3 regions of the Sphingomonas sp. FUKUSWIS1 genome follow, and region 2 is predicted to be linked to each of the others. Evidence: riboswitches for the same ligand, from Rfam matches in the RefSeq annotation. Region 2 holds a riboswitch; each other region holds the start of a gene.
What was found. Region 2 has a riboswitch for cobalamin ahead of sphsw_RS01420 (DUF1636 domain-containing protein). Riboswitches for the same ligand answer to the same signal wherever they lie in the genome.
Positions count from the first base shown of each region.

Region 1 (4,733 bases), on a different contig from region 2:
GTCCTGCGGCTTCAGCGCCCGGTAGAATTCGCCCGCCTGCGCGAAGTTGTTGGTCTTGGCGACTGGCTTCGCATCGACGGTCGCGTCGATGCCATAGGGCGCGGCACGGAAGCGGGCATCGGTCGACTTTGCCGCGGTCGCCGCCGGGAAATAATTCACGTCGGACGCGCGGTTGGCGTGGTCGAGCTGGCCGTCCTGGTAATTGTTGACGACGCTCGCGAGCGGACGATTGACCGGCAACTGCATCGCATTGGCGCCGATGCGATAGCGCTGCGTGTCCGAATAGGAGAACAGCCGCCCCTGCAGCATCCGGTCCGGCGACGCCTCGATCCCCGGCACGAGGTTGGCAGGCGCGAACGCCGACTGCTCGGTATAGTCGAAGAAGTTGGTCGGCACCTTGTTGAGCGTCATCTCGCCGATCTTGCGGAACGGCACGCCCAGCCATTCCTTGGTGTCGTCGAACGGATTATAGTCGAGCTTGGCAAACGCCGATGCCGACATCGTCTGCACCATCAGGTCCCAGACGGGGAAATTGCCCTTGCCGATCTCGCCATAGAGATCGTCGGTCAGGTAGTTCCAGGTCGCGGTCGCCACCTGCGCGCCGTTCAGGTTGCGCACGCCCTGGCGGCTGATCCAGCGGAACTTGGCGAACATTGTTTCGCCCTTGGCATTGACCAGCTTGAAGGCATGGACGCCGTTGCCGTCCATCGTCCGGTAGGATGCCGGCGTACCGAGGTTCGAATAGACATGCGCGAGCATATTGGTCGCCTCGGGCGTCGCCGAGAAGAAGTCGAAGAAGCGATTGGGGTCCTGCTTGTTCGTCACAGGCGAGGGCTTGAGCGCGTGGATCATGTCCGGAAACTGGATCGCGTCACGGATGAAGAAGATCGGCAGGTTGTTGCCGACCAGATCCCAATTGCCCTGATCGGTATAGAATTTGGTCGCAAAGCCGCGCGGATCCCGCATGCCCTCTGGGCTGCCCGAGGGGTGGATCACGGTCGAGAAGCGGACGAACACCGGCGTCTGCTTGCCGGGCATGAACAGCGATGCGTCGGTGATGCTCGAAATGTCCGCGGTCGCGGTGAAGACGCCGTGGGCACCGGTTCCGCGGGCATGGACGACGCGCTCGGGCACGCGCTCCCGGTCGAAGCGTGCGAGCTTCTCGATCAGCGTCGTGTCCTCGAGCAGGACGGGGCCAAGGTCACCCGCCGCCTTCGAATGGCGGTTCTCGCCGATCGGCGCACCATTGTCGCGGGTCATCTGCGGTGCGGCGACACTGGCCGAATCACCCTTGGCTTCGACCGTGCCGGCCACACCGGCCTGCGCCAGCGCGGGCTTGCCGGCGCTGGACGGTGCCGCAGCGGTCGTCATGCGGGTTTCCGCCTGCGTCTCGGCCGGCGCCACCGTCTGCGCGGCAACCGGCTGAATCATGGCACCAGCCGATGTCGCAGCCAGCAGCATCGCCGTCACGGCCTGACGGCTCTTCACGTTCTTCATCTCGATCCCTTAATCCTGCATGCCATCAGCGTGGCATCCCCGCACAGAGCGTGCGGCACCGCCGCCTCCTGATCGAGGACGCGCATCGCGCCAAACGGAGCTTCTGGATCACAGCAATCGAGCAGGACGATCGAGCCGCCATCGTGCCGCTCGCCGGACGATTGCCGAACGATCCTGACCGGGATAGACCGGCGCCGCTGACCTGTTCGATCCGAGCAGGACGGCATGATCGCGTCGGTGCCCCGGAAGGGGCTTAATAGGGAACGCGGTGAGGGTGGTTCGCCACCTGAAGCCGAGGCTGTCCCTGCAACTGTAAGCGGCGAGCGCGATGCATTTCGCTTCTTCCTGCAAAGGAAGGGGCAGCCACTGGGCCAGACGTTGCGTCATGAGGGCCTGGGAAGGCCGTGTATCGTGTGGTGACCCGTGAGCCAGGAGACCTGCCGGCGTCTGGTCGCTCTTGCCTGGCCCAGGGGGTGGCCGCGGCACGGTACTCCGTCGAGCGACGACGTGTGCGGTGGGGACCGCACGGGCATGCGTGCCGGTCGCAATCGCGTCCGGCTGGCGCGGATGTCGGCCGTTCGCGGGAGGTCCCTGCCGGGTTCGCCAGACGCCCGGGGGATTACCGTAATGCCGTTCCTATTGTCTCGCCTCGCGCTCGCGGGGGCTATTCTGTCGCCTGTCTTCGCAGCACAAATCCACGCCCAGTCCGTGCCGGATCCCGATACCAAGGACATCCTGATCGTCGGACAGCATGCCCAGGACACGCTCACCACGCCGAATGCGACCGGCAGCCGCCTGGGCCTCACGCCGCTCGAGACCCCCGCGACGCTCTCGGTCATCGATGGCGCCACGATCCGCGCGCGTGGCGACCTGTCCGTGATCGACGCGACGAGCCGCGCACCGGGCATCAGCAACGCGGGCAATCCCGGTAATGGCGGCACCGCACTCGCCGCGCGGGGGTTCAGCGGTCAGGGCTCCGTGCTCCAGCTCATCGACGGCATCAGGCTGTTCCCGGCGGCCGGCACGATCACCTTTCCGACCGATCCGTGGATGGTCGAGCGGATCGACATCCTGAGCGGCCCGGCCTCCGTGCTCTACGGCCAGGGCGCACTGGGCGGCGCGGTGAATGTCCTGATGCGCAAACCCGATACGCAGCGGACGCACGTGGAGGGCGAGATCGGCTATGGCTCGCAGGACAGCTTCCATGTCGCGGCGGGCGCAGGGGGGCCGATCACCGAGCGCCTCTCCTACCGCATCGACGGCAGCTATCGCCGGTCCGACGGCTATGTCGATCGTGGCCAGTCGCGCAGCCATGCCGTCTCGGGCACGCTTCGCTGGGCACCGACCGACACGCTCGTCGTCACCGCGCGGGACGATTATGGCGACCAGAAGCCGATGCGCTATTTCGGCACGCCGCTGATCGAAGGACGGCTCGACGACCGCATCCGGGAGCGCAACTACAACACACGTGACGGCGTCATCCGCTACCGGGACAACCGTACCAGCCTGCAGCTCGACTGGACGCCGAGCGATGCGGTCACCGTCAGCAACCAGGCCTATCGCCTCACCTCCAAACGCTCCTGGCGCAATCTCGAAACCTATTGCTGGATCGCCGCGGACGGCGTCTGCGCCAACGGCAGCGGCAACACCGGCACTCCCGGCAGCATCCTGCGCACCGACATGACCGGCATCGTCCACGACCAGACGCAGTGGGGCGATCAGGGGAGCGTGACGTTCAGGACGGACGTCGCCGATGGCGTCGGCAACGACCTTGTCATGGGCTTCGACGTCAACCTCATCAAGCTGACCTACTCCCACAATTTCGGGTCTGATCCCCAGGTTTCGGAGGTCGATCCCTTCGCGTTCGATCCCGGTCTGATCGTCGACACGCAAGGCATCGCACCGCGCTACCGCACGCGCACGACCGAATATGCGGTCTTTGCCGAGGATCGGCTTAAGCTCGGCACGCACGTCTCGATCGTTGGCGGCGTGCGCTACGAGCGCGACACGATTCGCCGCTGGTCGATCGACTATCCGGGCGGCGCCGGTACCGAGACGTTCGTGCTCGACAAGCGGCTGCACAATCTGACCTGGCGGATCGGGAGCGTCTATCAGCCGATCCCGATGGTGTCGCTCTATGCGCAATATGCCACCGGCGTGGACCCGCTGGGGACGCTGACGACCTATTCGACCGGGCAGGTGCAGTTCAGCAACGCGGTCGGCGACCAGGTCGAGGTCGGCGCCAAGGCAGTGTTCCTCGACGGTCGCGGCAACGCCACCCTCGCCGCCTACCGCATCGTCAAGAAACGCCTGCTGGCGCAGCTGACCCCGACGAGCCCGGTCGAGCAGGTAGGCCAGCGATCGGCCAGGGGTATCGAGGCCGCGGTATCGCTCGATCTGCCTTACGGTGTCGGGATCGATGCGAACGGCAGCATACTCGACGCGACGTTCGACGACTTCGTCTCCGGCGACACGCGCTTTGACGGCAATACCCCGCCGGACGTGCCCGAGACGCTCGCCAATCTCTGGCTGCGCTGGAACGCAACGCGTGCGCTCCAGGCGCGCGCCGGGCTGCGCTACGTCGGGCGCCGCTATTCGGACAACGCCAACAGCTTTCGCGTCCCCAGCTACACCATGGTCGATGCAACGCTCTCCTATGCAGTGACGCCACGGCTCGCGGTCGACATCCACGGCTACAATTTATTCGACCGAAACTATGCGATCAGCACGTACAACAACCAGCAATGGGTGCTCGGCCGTCCCCGCGCGATCGACGTCTCGCTTCGCGTCGGCTTCTAGCGCGCCCCGCGGCCGGCAGCCCTTGGGACGGGCCGCCGGCGATGTCGCCCCCCGGGAAAACCCCGGATAGCCGGTCGCGCGCGCGCCCGCCTAAGCCGCATGGCCACCCCATGAGGAGACATTGCGCATGCCGTTTTACCGGGCTTCCGAGCTGTTTACCCTCCGTCCCGTGCCGCCCACGCTCGGCAAGCCGGCATGGATGAACCTGCGCGCCGTGCCGCGGGCACCCTGGGCGGGGGAGCCGGAGGCACTGCGCGGGCCCGGCATCTACGGCATGTTCCATGACGACCGGCTCGTCTATGTCGGCCTATATGCCGGCAAGGCCGAGCGGCCCTTTGGCGGATCGGTCCTCGAGCGCTGGGAGAAGCACGTCACCTATCAGACGCTGCGCTCGCCCTATGTCACCTTCGCCCGTCGGCATCTCAAGCATCTGCATG
Region 1 covers NZ_JPJC01000090.1:15,282-20,014, reverse strand. Annotated here, with positions in the region: partial or broken gene sphsw_RS06395 (catalase) at 1-1,497, opposite strand, end outside; cobalamin riboswitch at 1,718-1,956, shown strand; gene sphsw_RS06390 (TonB-dependent receptor) at 2,125-4,296, shown strand; partial or broken gene sphsw_RS19690 (hypothetical protein) at 4,424-4,733, shown strand, end outside.
Region 1: linked by a shared signal. The riboswitch ahead of sphsw_RS06390 (TonB-dependent receptor) and the one ahead of sphsw_RS01420 (DUF1636 domain-containing protein) in region 2 are both predicted to bind cobalamin.

Region 2 (5,640 bases):
TGACTGCGTTCAGCCGCGACGAGAGCGCCTCGGCGACCCTCACCGTCCGGTATAATGGCCGGCAGCAGGACGATGCCTATACCGATCCGAGCTATGTCCCTGTCCGCGTTTCGCTCCAGGAATATGTCCTCGTCAACCTGAACGCGGCGTACAAGCTGACGCCCCGGCTATCGGTCTTCGGTCGGGTCGAAAACCTGTTCGACGAGCGGTACGAGGAGGTGTTCAGCTATGTCGGTCAGGGGCGCGGTGCCTATGCCGGCGTGAAGGCAGCATTCTGATGCGGAGCGAGGCGGAGCACACGGCGCGGATGGCCAAGAAGAAGGTCGTCCAGGACAAGATCGTCGCGGCCAAGACGATCGAGAAGGGCCTGCTGATGGTCCACACCGGACCGGGCAAGGGCAAGACCACCGCGGCGCTCGGCATGGCGGTGCGGATGATGGGGCATGGGCGAAAGGTCGGGATCGTGCAGTTCGTCAAGGGTGCGATGACGACCGGCGAGAAGGTCATCTTTGACGCCTTCCCCGATCTGGTCGAATTCAAGCCGATGGGCGAGGGCTTTACCTGGGATACGCAGGATCGGGCCCGCGATATCGCCGTGGCGCGCGAAGGGTGGCACGAGGTCCGCCGGATGATCCTCGACCCGAGCTATGCGATGGTCATCGCCGACGAGATCAACATCGTCCTGCGCTACGACTATCTGCCACTCGACGAGGTACTTGCGGGATTCGCAGCGCGACCGGCGATGACGCATGTCGTGGCGACGGGGCGCAACGCGCCCGAGGCGTTGATCGCCGCAGCGGATCTCGTCACCGAGATGGGGCTGGTCAAGCATCCGTTCCGGGGCGGGGTCAAGGCCCAGGCCGGCGTCGAGTTCTAACGGCCGCGGCGAGGACTAGCTGGACGCTGCGTGCGCAACTGCGCCGCGAGGCTTTGCGCGGCCAGCACATAGGCGGGACCTCCGCAGACGGTCCACGCCTCGGGGATGCGCAGACGGGGAATCCCGTCGAGAATCGGATGATGCAGCATTTCGGTGCCCTGATCGGTCACGCGGTCGGTGGCGCTCTCAACGACGAGATAGTCCGGGCGTGCCAGCGCCATTTGTTCGAGCGACAGTTGCGAAAGTGCCGGCTTGCCGAGCCGGGTCGCGAGATTGGCCAGCCCGAGACGCTGCATCAGTTCGTCGACGAGCGTGCCGGTACCCGTCAGGAAACCCCGACGCTGATAATAGGCCGCCGTACGACCACCTCCCGGGGCGCGCGGCAATCGTGCGAGCGCGGTGTCCATCCGGCGGATCAGCGTTTCGCCGCGATCGGGGTGCCCGATGGCTGCGGCGACCTGCCGGACTTGCGTCACGATCGCGGCATAGCTGTCCGCGGGGGGCAGATCGAGCGTCGCGACGTTCCGGCCGGCGAGAACGGCCGTGACCGTCTGGCGTCGGAACGGCGATGCGATCACGAGATCGGGGCGGAGCATCAGGACGTCTTCGGCGCTGCCACGGCTGACGGGCATGGTACGCGCGGCGTTGGCGGCAGCGGACATGTTCGGATCGCGCGCGAACCGGGTCAGTGCGACGATCTGCGCGGGGTCGGCCAGCGCCAGAAGATACTGGTCAGCGCACAGGTTGAGCGAAACGATACGCGCCGGCGGTCGAGGCGCTGCCGCCGCAGCAGATGCGCCAGCGGCAGCGATGATCAGGATGGTCAGGAGACGGCGTCCGCGCATGCGCAAAGCCCTGCCGCAGCGGCCGCTTATGCGCTAGGCGGAAAAGGATGCGGTGGGATCTGGCACTATGGAACGCGTGACGCGTGCGCGATTGGTCGGTAGCCTCGCGCTGCTTGCGCTGCTGGCCGGCGCTACGTCGGTCGCGGTGGGGAGTGCGGCCATCCCGCTGGCGCATGTCGTGCGGGCGCTCAGCGGGCAGGGCGATCCGATCGAACGCGCGATCCTGTTCGAACTTCGTCTGCCGCGCGCGATCCTCGGGCTCGCGGTCGGCGCGATGCTGGGGCTTTCGGGTGCTGCGCTGCAGGGGTTCCTGCGCAATCCGCTGGCCGAGCCATCGGTGCTGGGCGCGTCGAACGGGGCATCGCTGGGCGCGGTGATCGCGCTGTATTTCGGGCTGGCGGAGCTTCATCCGGCGATGCTGCCGATCGTGGCGATCGCTGGGGCGTTCGCGGCGCTGGGGTTGCTGTTCGTGCTGGCGGCCGGGTCGCAAAGCGCCTTGTCGCTGATCCTCGCGGGGATTGCGGTTGGAACGCTGGCGGTCGCGGGGGTCAGTCTGGCGCTCAACCTGTCCCCGAACCCGTTTGCGGCGATGGAGATCATGACCTGGTTGCTCGGGTCGCTTGAAGACCGGTCGTTCAGCCATGTCGCGCTGGCGCTGCCCTGTATCGCAATCGGCATGGTGCTGGTCGCCTGGGACGGCCATGCGCTCGACGCGCTGACGCTCGGCGAGGATGGCGCACGCGCGCTCGGCGTCGATCTGCGAAGGACGCGCGTGCGGATGCTGGTCGGGGTGGCGATCGGGGTCGGCGGGGCGGTCGCGGTATCGGGCGCGATCGGGTTCATCGGCCTGATCGTCCCGCATCTCGTCCGGCCGATGACCGATCGCTCGCCATCGGCGATCCTGCTCCCCTCCGCATTGGGCGGTGCTGCATTGCTGACCTTTGCGGACGTGCTGGTACGCGTGATCCCGACGTCGAACGAACTCAAGCTAGGGGTCGTTACTGCGTTTCTCGGCGTGCCGGTGTTCCTCGTGCACCTCATGCGCGAGCGGCGGCTGTGGTAGCCCTTTCCGCGGACCGCCTCAGCGTCCGCCGTGCCGGGCGGGTCGTGGTCGACGATGTCAGCTTCGCGGCAGAGGGTGGTGCGCTCATCGGGATCGTCGGCCCCAATGGGGCGGGCAAATCGACGCTGGTTCAGGCGCTTCTCGGGCTGGTTCCCGCTACGGGGGAGATCCTGCTCGACGGGGTTCCGCTGGCGGAGCGCTCGCGACGCGAGATTGCACGGACGGTCGCGTATCTGCCGCAGGGTCAAAGTCTTCATTGGCCGCTGAGCGTCGAACGTCTCGTCGCGCTGGGCCGGTTGCCCCATCTCGCACCGTTGTCGCGCATTTCTCAGCAGGATCGTGATGCGATTGCCCGTGCGATGGCGGCGGCGGACGTGACCCCGCTTGCGGCGCGTGTCGCGACCGAGATCTCGGGGGGCGAGCGGGCCCGCGTCCTGCTGGCAAGGGCACTCGCGGTCGAGGCGCCGGCGCTGATCGTCGACGAGCCGCTCGCATCGCTCGATCCCGCGCATCAGATCGCGGTCATGGACATCCTGCGGGCGGAGGCCGCGCGCGGCGTCCTGGTGATCGCCGTGCTGCATGATCTGGGCCTCGCCGCACGCTATTGCGATCGTATCCTCGTGCTCGACGCGGGCCGGCTCGTCGCCGACGGTGCGCCTTCGGCGGTGCTGACGCCGGTTCGGCTGCGTGAGACCTATGGCGTTAGGGCGTGGTTCGGATCGATCGAGGGCGTACCGGTCGTGGTACCGCTGACGCGTGACAGCGCGCAGGGCGATTGACCCGGGCCGCTCGCCCGGCCTATCCCTCTGGCCGCGACAGGTTCCCCGGCGACGGGGATGAAAAGGGAACGGGAGAACCCCGGCTGCCCCTGCAACTGTAAGCGGCGAGCCATCGTGCCAACATGCCATTGGGATCCCGGTCCCGAGAAGGCGGCGCGAAGGGCTGTGACCCGTGAGCCAGGAGACCTGCCCGTCGCAGTCGTCTTTCGTCCGGCCAGGGTGCGCCGAGCGGACGGGGGTAAACCCGCACGACGACATAACCAGCCTGTGGCCTGTGCCGCGGGCGCGTATGTCATGGGGTTTCAATGCCGAATATACTGGTTCCCGCCGAAGACGGTGCGGCCGTCGTCGCCTGCAGCACCTGCCGCGTGTCCACCGATGCGAAGGACGATGCCGAGGGCATGCGGGGCGGTGCGAGACTCGTCGCGGCGTTGCAGGCGGTCCAGGCGAGTGATCCGCGCTATGCCGGGATTGCGGTCCAGGCGATGCCGTGCCTGTTCGCCTGCCAGGACTTCTGCACCATCCACGTCCGCGGGCCCGCGAAGATCGGCTATGTGCTGGGGCGCTTTACCCCGGATGAAGAGGCTGCGCGCGCGATTCTCGATTATGCCGTGCTGCATGCGGAGAGTGCGGAGGGGCAGGTGCCGTTTCGGCAGTGGCCGGCCGGGATCAAGGGGCATTTCATCACCCGGACGCCCCCCGCCGGCTATGTCGCGCAGTGACGCTGTTCCCGACGGTCGCGGCGTTCGAGGCGGCGCTGGAGGCCCTTCCCGTGGCAGACGAAGCCGCGCGAGGGGCCGCATCGCTGCGGCAAACACAGTTGACCAAGCCGCCCGGATCGCTCGGCCGACTTGAAGACCTCGCGGTCTTCATGGCGGGCTGGCAGGGGCGCGAGCGGCCGCGGTTCGAGCGTGCGCGGGCGGCGATTTTCGCCGGAAATCACGGCGTTGCGGTGCACGGGGTGAGCGCTTTCCCGGTCTCCGTGACCGCACAGATGGTCGAGAATTTCCGTCGTGGGGGCGCGGCGATCAATGCGCTGGCGGATGCCGTCGGGCTCGAACTCGTCATCGCTGACATCGATCTGGAAACCCCCACGGCGGATTTCACGACGGGGCCGGCGATGGACGAAGCCGCGTGTCTCGCCGCACTCAACATCGGTGCCGACGTCGTCGTGCCTGGGCTCGACATACTCGTCGTGGGTGAGATGGGGATCGGGAATTCTACGTCGGCCGCAGCACTGTGTCTGCGCAGTTACGGCGGAACCGCCGCCGACTGGGTTGGCCCGGGGACGGGGGTTGATGTGGCGGGAATCGCGCGGAAAATCGCGGTCGTCGAGGCGGGGATTGCGCGGCATGCTGATTTCCCGCGTACGCCGTTCGAGACGTTGCGGCGGGTGGGGGGGCGTGAAATCGTCGCGATCGCTGGCGCGGTGGTGGCGGCGCGGCTGGCGGGGGTGCCGGTGATGCTGGACGGATTCATTTCGTCGGCGGCGATCGCACCGATCGCGGCGGCGTATCCTAGCATTACAGAGCATTGCATTGCCGGGCATTGTTCGGCCGAGCCGGGGCATGAGCGATTGCTTCAAGCGCTGAAACTCGAGCCTTTACTGAGACTTGGGATGCGGCTGGGGGAGGGAAGCGGGGCGGCGGTTGCGGTGGGAGTGATCCGGTCGGCGTTGGCGGCGCATGACGGGATGGCGACGTTTGCCGAGGCGGGGGTGTCGGTGGCGTGAGTGGGGCGTTCCTGCTTCACCTGTTGCGGCATGGCGCGCCTGAACTGACCGGGCGGATGCTGGGGCGGACCGATAGTCCGGTTACGGCGGAGGGTTTGGCGGCCTGTGTGGCGCGGGTAAAATCACTGTATTTCAAGCAGATCGTCTGTTCTGATCTCATGCGATCGCAGGCTATTGCGGATGCGATCGGGCGGGAGCGGGGGCTGGCTCCAACGACCGATGCGCGGTGGCGGGAGCTGGATTTCGGGGCTTGGGACGGGCTGGCTGCGGCGGAGATCGACGCTGCGGCGTTGCAGCGGTTCTGGGACGATCCGGATGCTGCACCGCCACCGGGTGGGGAACGG
Region 2 covers NZ_JPJC01000014.1:1,811-7,450, reverse strand. Annotated here, with positions in the region: gene sphsw_RS01445 (TonB-dependent receptor plug domain-containing protein) at 1-278, shown strand, start outside; gene cobO (cob(I)yrinic acid a,c-diamide adenosyltransferase) at 278-877, shown strand; gene sphsw_RS01435 (ABC transporter substrate-binding protein) at 874-1,722, opposite strand; gene sphsw_RS01430 (FecCD family ABC transporter permease) at 1,790-2,785, shown strand; gene sphsw_RS01425 (ABC transporter ATP-binding protein) at 2,779-3,564, shown strand; cobalamin riboswitch at 3,586-3,772, shown strand; gene sphsw_RS01420 (DUF1636 domain-containing protein) at 3,879-4,286, shown strand; gene cobT (nicotinate-nucleotide--dimethylbenzimidazole phosphoribosyltransferase) at 4,283-5,296, shown strand; gene sphsw_RS01410 (histidine phosphatase family protein) at 5,293-5,640, shown strand, end outside.

Region 3 (3,769 bases), on a different contig from region 2:
GCGCGGCTTCCTCCTGGACGAGCACCGTGTCGGCGCCCGCCGGCATCGCCGCGCCGGTGAAGATCCGCGTCGCCTGTCCCGCGCCGACCGAACCGGTGAAGGGGCGCCCCGCCGCACTTTCGCCGATGACCGTCCACGGCCCGGGCAGATCTGCGTAGCGGATCGCATAGCCGTCCATCGCCGAGAGGTCGGTCGCTGGCTGGGTGCGGCGGGCGAGAATGTCCTCCGCGGCCCAGCGGCCCATCGCCGAGCGCAGCGGCACGGTTTCGGCGGGGACGCGCGCGGCCATGGCGAAGAGGCGGGACTGGGCGTCGGCGACGGGGACGAGAGGGCGCATGCGGGCTCCGTTCAGCGGGGCGATGAAGGTCTGCGCTGCTCGCACGATTGCCGCGGGGCGGAAAGCGGGCAACGCCGCGACCGGCAGGACACCGGTCGGTTATGCGATCAACGTACGAGGTAAGGCAGACGTTGCGGTGAGATGGGACGACATGCCCTGCGTTGCGTCGCGCGCAAATCCTGTCGTCAGCGCAGGCAAAACGCGCTAGCCCTGTGGCGCAGGTCCGACGCAAGCCGGATCCGCACAGATCGCGTCGGTGCCCCTCGGGGCTTGAATGGGAATGCGGTGCGGGGTTCGCCCCAAGACCGCAGCTGTCCCTGCAACTGTAAGCGGCGAGCGACACGCACCCGCCCCCTGCGACGGGGGCAGCCACTGGGCCGATGGCCTGGGAAGGTGTGCGTCGAGCCTTGACCCGCGAGCCAGGAGACCTGCCGGCGTCTGGTCGCTCTTGTCCCGGTCCAGGGGGTGGCCGAGGCACGGTGAACGCCGTCTGAGCGACGACAATGCGGCGGGGGCCGCATCGGCGACGCATGCCGGCCGCTCAGGGCGTCCGGTCGGCGCGCGTCCCGGTCGTTCGCGGCAGGCCCCCGTCCTCGTCGGACGCCGGGGATGTGCCAATGACCAAGATCATGACCGGGCGGACCGCCGGTCGTTCGACGCGACACCGGATCGGCTGGATGTTCGCGATGCTGGTGGCGGCCAATATCGCCGCCTGGGGATGGGCGTTCGCGCTGTTCCAGGCGCAGCCGCTGATGCTGGGCACCGCGATGCTCGCCTGGGGGCTGGGGCTGCGCCACGCGGTCGATGCGGATCATATCGCGGCAATCGACAATGTGACGCGCAAGCTGATGCAGGATGGGCAGCGGCCGATCGGGGTCGGCTTCTGGTTCGCGATCGGCCATTCGGGGATCGTCCTGATCGCCGCGGTGGCGATCGCGCTGACCGCGAGCGCGCTGGCGCAGTTCGAGGCGTTCAAGCAGGCGGGCGGGGTGATCGCGACGCTGATATCCGCGCTGTTCCTGTTCACGATCGCGACGATGAACCTGATCATCCTGCGATCGGTGTGGCGGACCTTCGGCCATGTCCGCGGCGGCGGGCGCTATGTCGAGGAGGATCTCGACCTGCTGCTCGGCAATCGCGGGCTGCTCGCGCGGCTGTTCCGGCCGATGTTCCGGCTGGTCACGCGCAGCTGGCACATGGCGCCGCTCGGCTTCCTGTTCGGGCTGGGGTTCGACACCGCGACCGAAGTCGCGATCCTCGGCCTGTCGGCGAGCCAGGCGGCGGACGGGTTGTCGATCGGTACGGTGCTGGTGCTGCCGGTGCTGTTCGCGACGGGCATGGCGCTGGTCGACAGTGCCGACGGGGTGGTGATGCTCGGCGCGTATGAATGGGCGTTCGTGAAGCCGATCCGCAAGCTGTATTACAACATCACGATCACGCTGATCTCGGCGATCGTCGCGATCGCGATCGGCGGGATCGAAACGCTCGCGCTGCTGGCGTCGAAGCTGGGCCTGAGCGGGGGCGTGTGGGACGTCGCTTCGGCGCTGGGCGAGAATTTCAACGGGCTGGGCTTTGCGATCATCGCGCTGTTCGTGGCGTGCTGGGTGCTGAGTTTCGCGATCTACCGGTGGAAGCGGTTTGACGAGATCGAGGTGGTGCGGGGGTAACGAGCAGCGTCGTCATCCCGGGCTCGACCCGGAACCTGGAGCCGGGCACCGGATCATGCGTGGCCCTGGGTCCTGGCTTTCGTCAGGATGACGGCGGTCATGTGCATTGGCACAATCGCCAAACTCCTCTAAACCCAACCCCGAGGTTTGGTTCTACCGAACCTCAACAGATCGCGCCGGTGCCCTTCGGGGCTTGAATGGGAATGCGGTGCGGGAGCTTTGCCTCCCAATGCCGCGGCTGTCCCTGCAACTGTAAGCGGTGAGCGAGACGCACAGGCCCCCGATGCGGGGGCAGCCACTGGGTCACGGGACCTGGGAAGGCGTGCATCGAGCTTCGACCCGCGAGCCAGGAGACCTGCCAGCGTCATGGTCGCTCTTGCCTTGATCCAGGGGATGGTCGCGGCACGGTACTCCGTCTGAGCGACGAACGCGTGTGGCCGTCTTGGTCGCGCGCGCGTGTGGCTGCGGATGTGCGTCCGTCCGTGGCTGTCGTTCCGACGCCCGGAGAGTATCGCATGACCGAACCCCAGCCGACCCTGGCCAAGATTCCCGTCACCATCGTCACCGGATTCCTCGGCGCGGGCAAGACCACGCTGATCAGCCATCTGATCCGTAACGCCGGGGGCCGGCGGCTCGCGGTGATCGTCAATGAATTCGGCACGCTCGGTATCGACGGCGACATCTTGAAGGGGTGCGCGATTCCCGATTGCCCGGCCGAGAACGTCGTTGAGCTCGCCAATGGCTGCATCTGCTGCACCGTCGCGGACGACTTCATCCCGACCGTCGAGACTTTGCTCGCGCTCGACCCGCGGCCCGACCATATCCTGATCGAGACGTCGGGGCTCGCTTTGCCCAAGCCGCTGCTCAAGGCGTTTGACTGGCCCGCGATCCGGTCGCGGATCACGGTCGACGGGGTGATCGCGCTGGCCGATGCGGAAGCGGTCGCCGCGGGACGGTTCGCGCCCGACCTCGCCGCGATCGAGGCGCAGCGGCGCGCGGATCCGAGCGTGGATCACGAGACTCCGCTCGCCGAGGTGTTCGAGGACCAACTCGCCTGTGCCGATCTGGTGCTGCTGACCAAGGCGGATCTGGCGGGCGAGGCGGGGGTGGCCGCGGCGCGCGCGGTGATCGCGGCGGAGTCCGCGCGTGCGTTGCCGGTGATCGCGCTGACCGACGGGGTGATCGATCCGCGCGTCGTGCTCGGGCTGAACGCGGCGGCGGAGGACGACATCGCCGCGCGACCGTCGCACCATGATGGCGCGGACGATCACGAGCATGACGATTTCGACAGCATGATCGTCGACCTCGGCGAGATCGCGGACCCGGCGGCGCTCGCCGCGCGGATCGAGACGCTCGCGCGCGACGCCGACATCCTGCGCGTGAAGGGTTATGCCGCGGTGACGGGCAAGCCGATGCGGCTGCTGGTGCAGGCGGTCGGGGCGCGGGTGCGGACGCAATATGACCGGCCGTGGCGCGGCGACGAGGCGCGCCAGACGCGGCTGGTGGTGATCGCCGAGCATGATCGGATCGACCCCGCAAGGATCCGGGCCGCGCTTCAGGGCTGACGGCGATGCACGTCGTCTTCCGCGAAAGCCACGGGCTGGAGGAGAGTGCGGTCCCGCAGGACCTCGCGCAGACTCCGGCGGATCTCGTCGTCCTGTCCTTTTCGGACGGGGATCTCGGCGCGTTCGCGGCCGGGTGGCGGCGTGCGGCGGCGAACGGGAGCCCGCTGCCGTCGCTCCGGCTCGCCAACCTGTCCGCGCTC
Region 3 covers NZ_JPJC01000172.1:144-3,912, forward strand. Annotated here, with positions in the region: partial or broken gene sphsw_RS10950 (molybdopterin molybdenumtransferase MoeA) at 1-337, opposite strand, end outside; cobalamin riboswitch at 575-787, shown strand; gene sphsw_RS10955 (HoxN/HupN/NixA family nickel/cobalt transporter) at 967-2,004, shown strand; cobalamin riboswitch at 2,165-2,381, shown strand; gene cobW (cobalamin biosynthesis protein CobW) at 2,520-3,569, shown strand; partial or broken gene sphsw_RS10965 (hypothetical protein) at 3,575-3,769, shown strand, end outside.
Region 3: linked by a shared signal. The riboswitch ahead of cobW (cobalamin biosynthesis protein CobW) and the one ahead of sphsw_RS01420 (DUF1636 domain-containing protein) in region 2 are both predicted to bind cobalamin.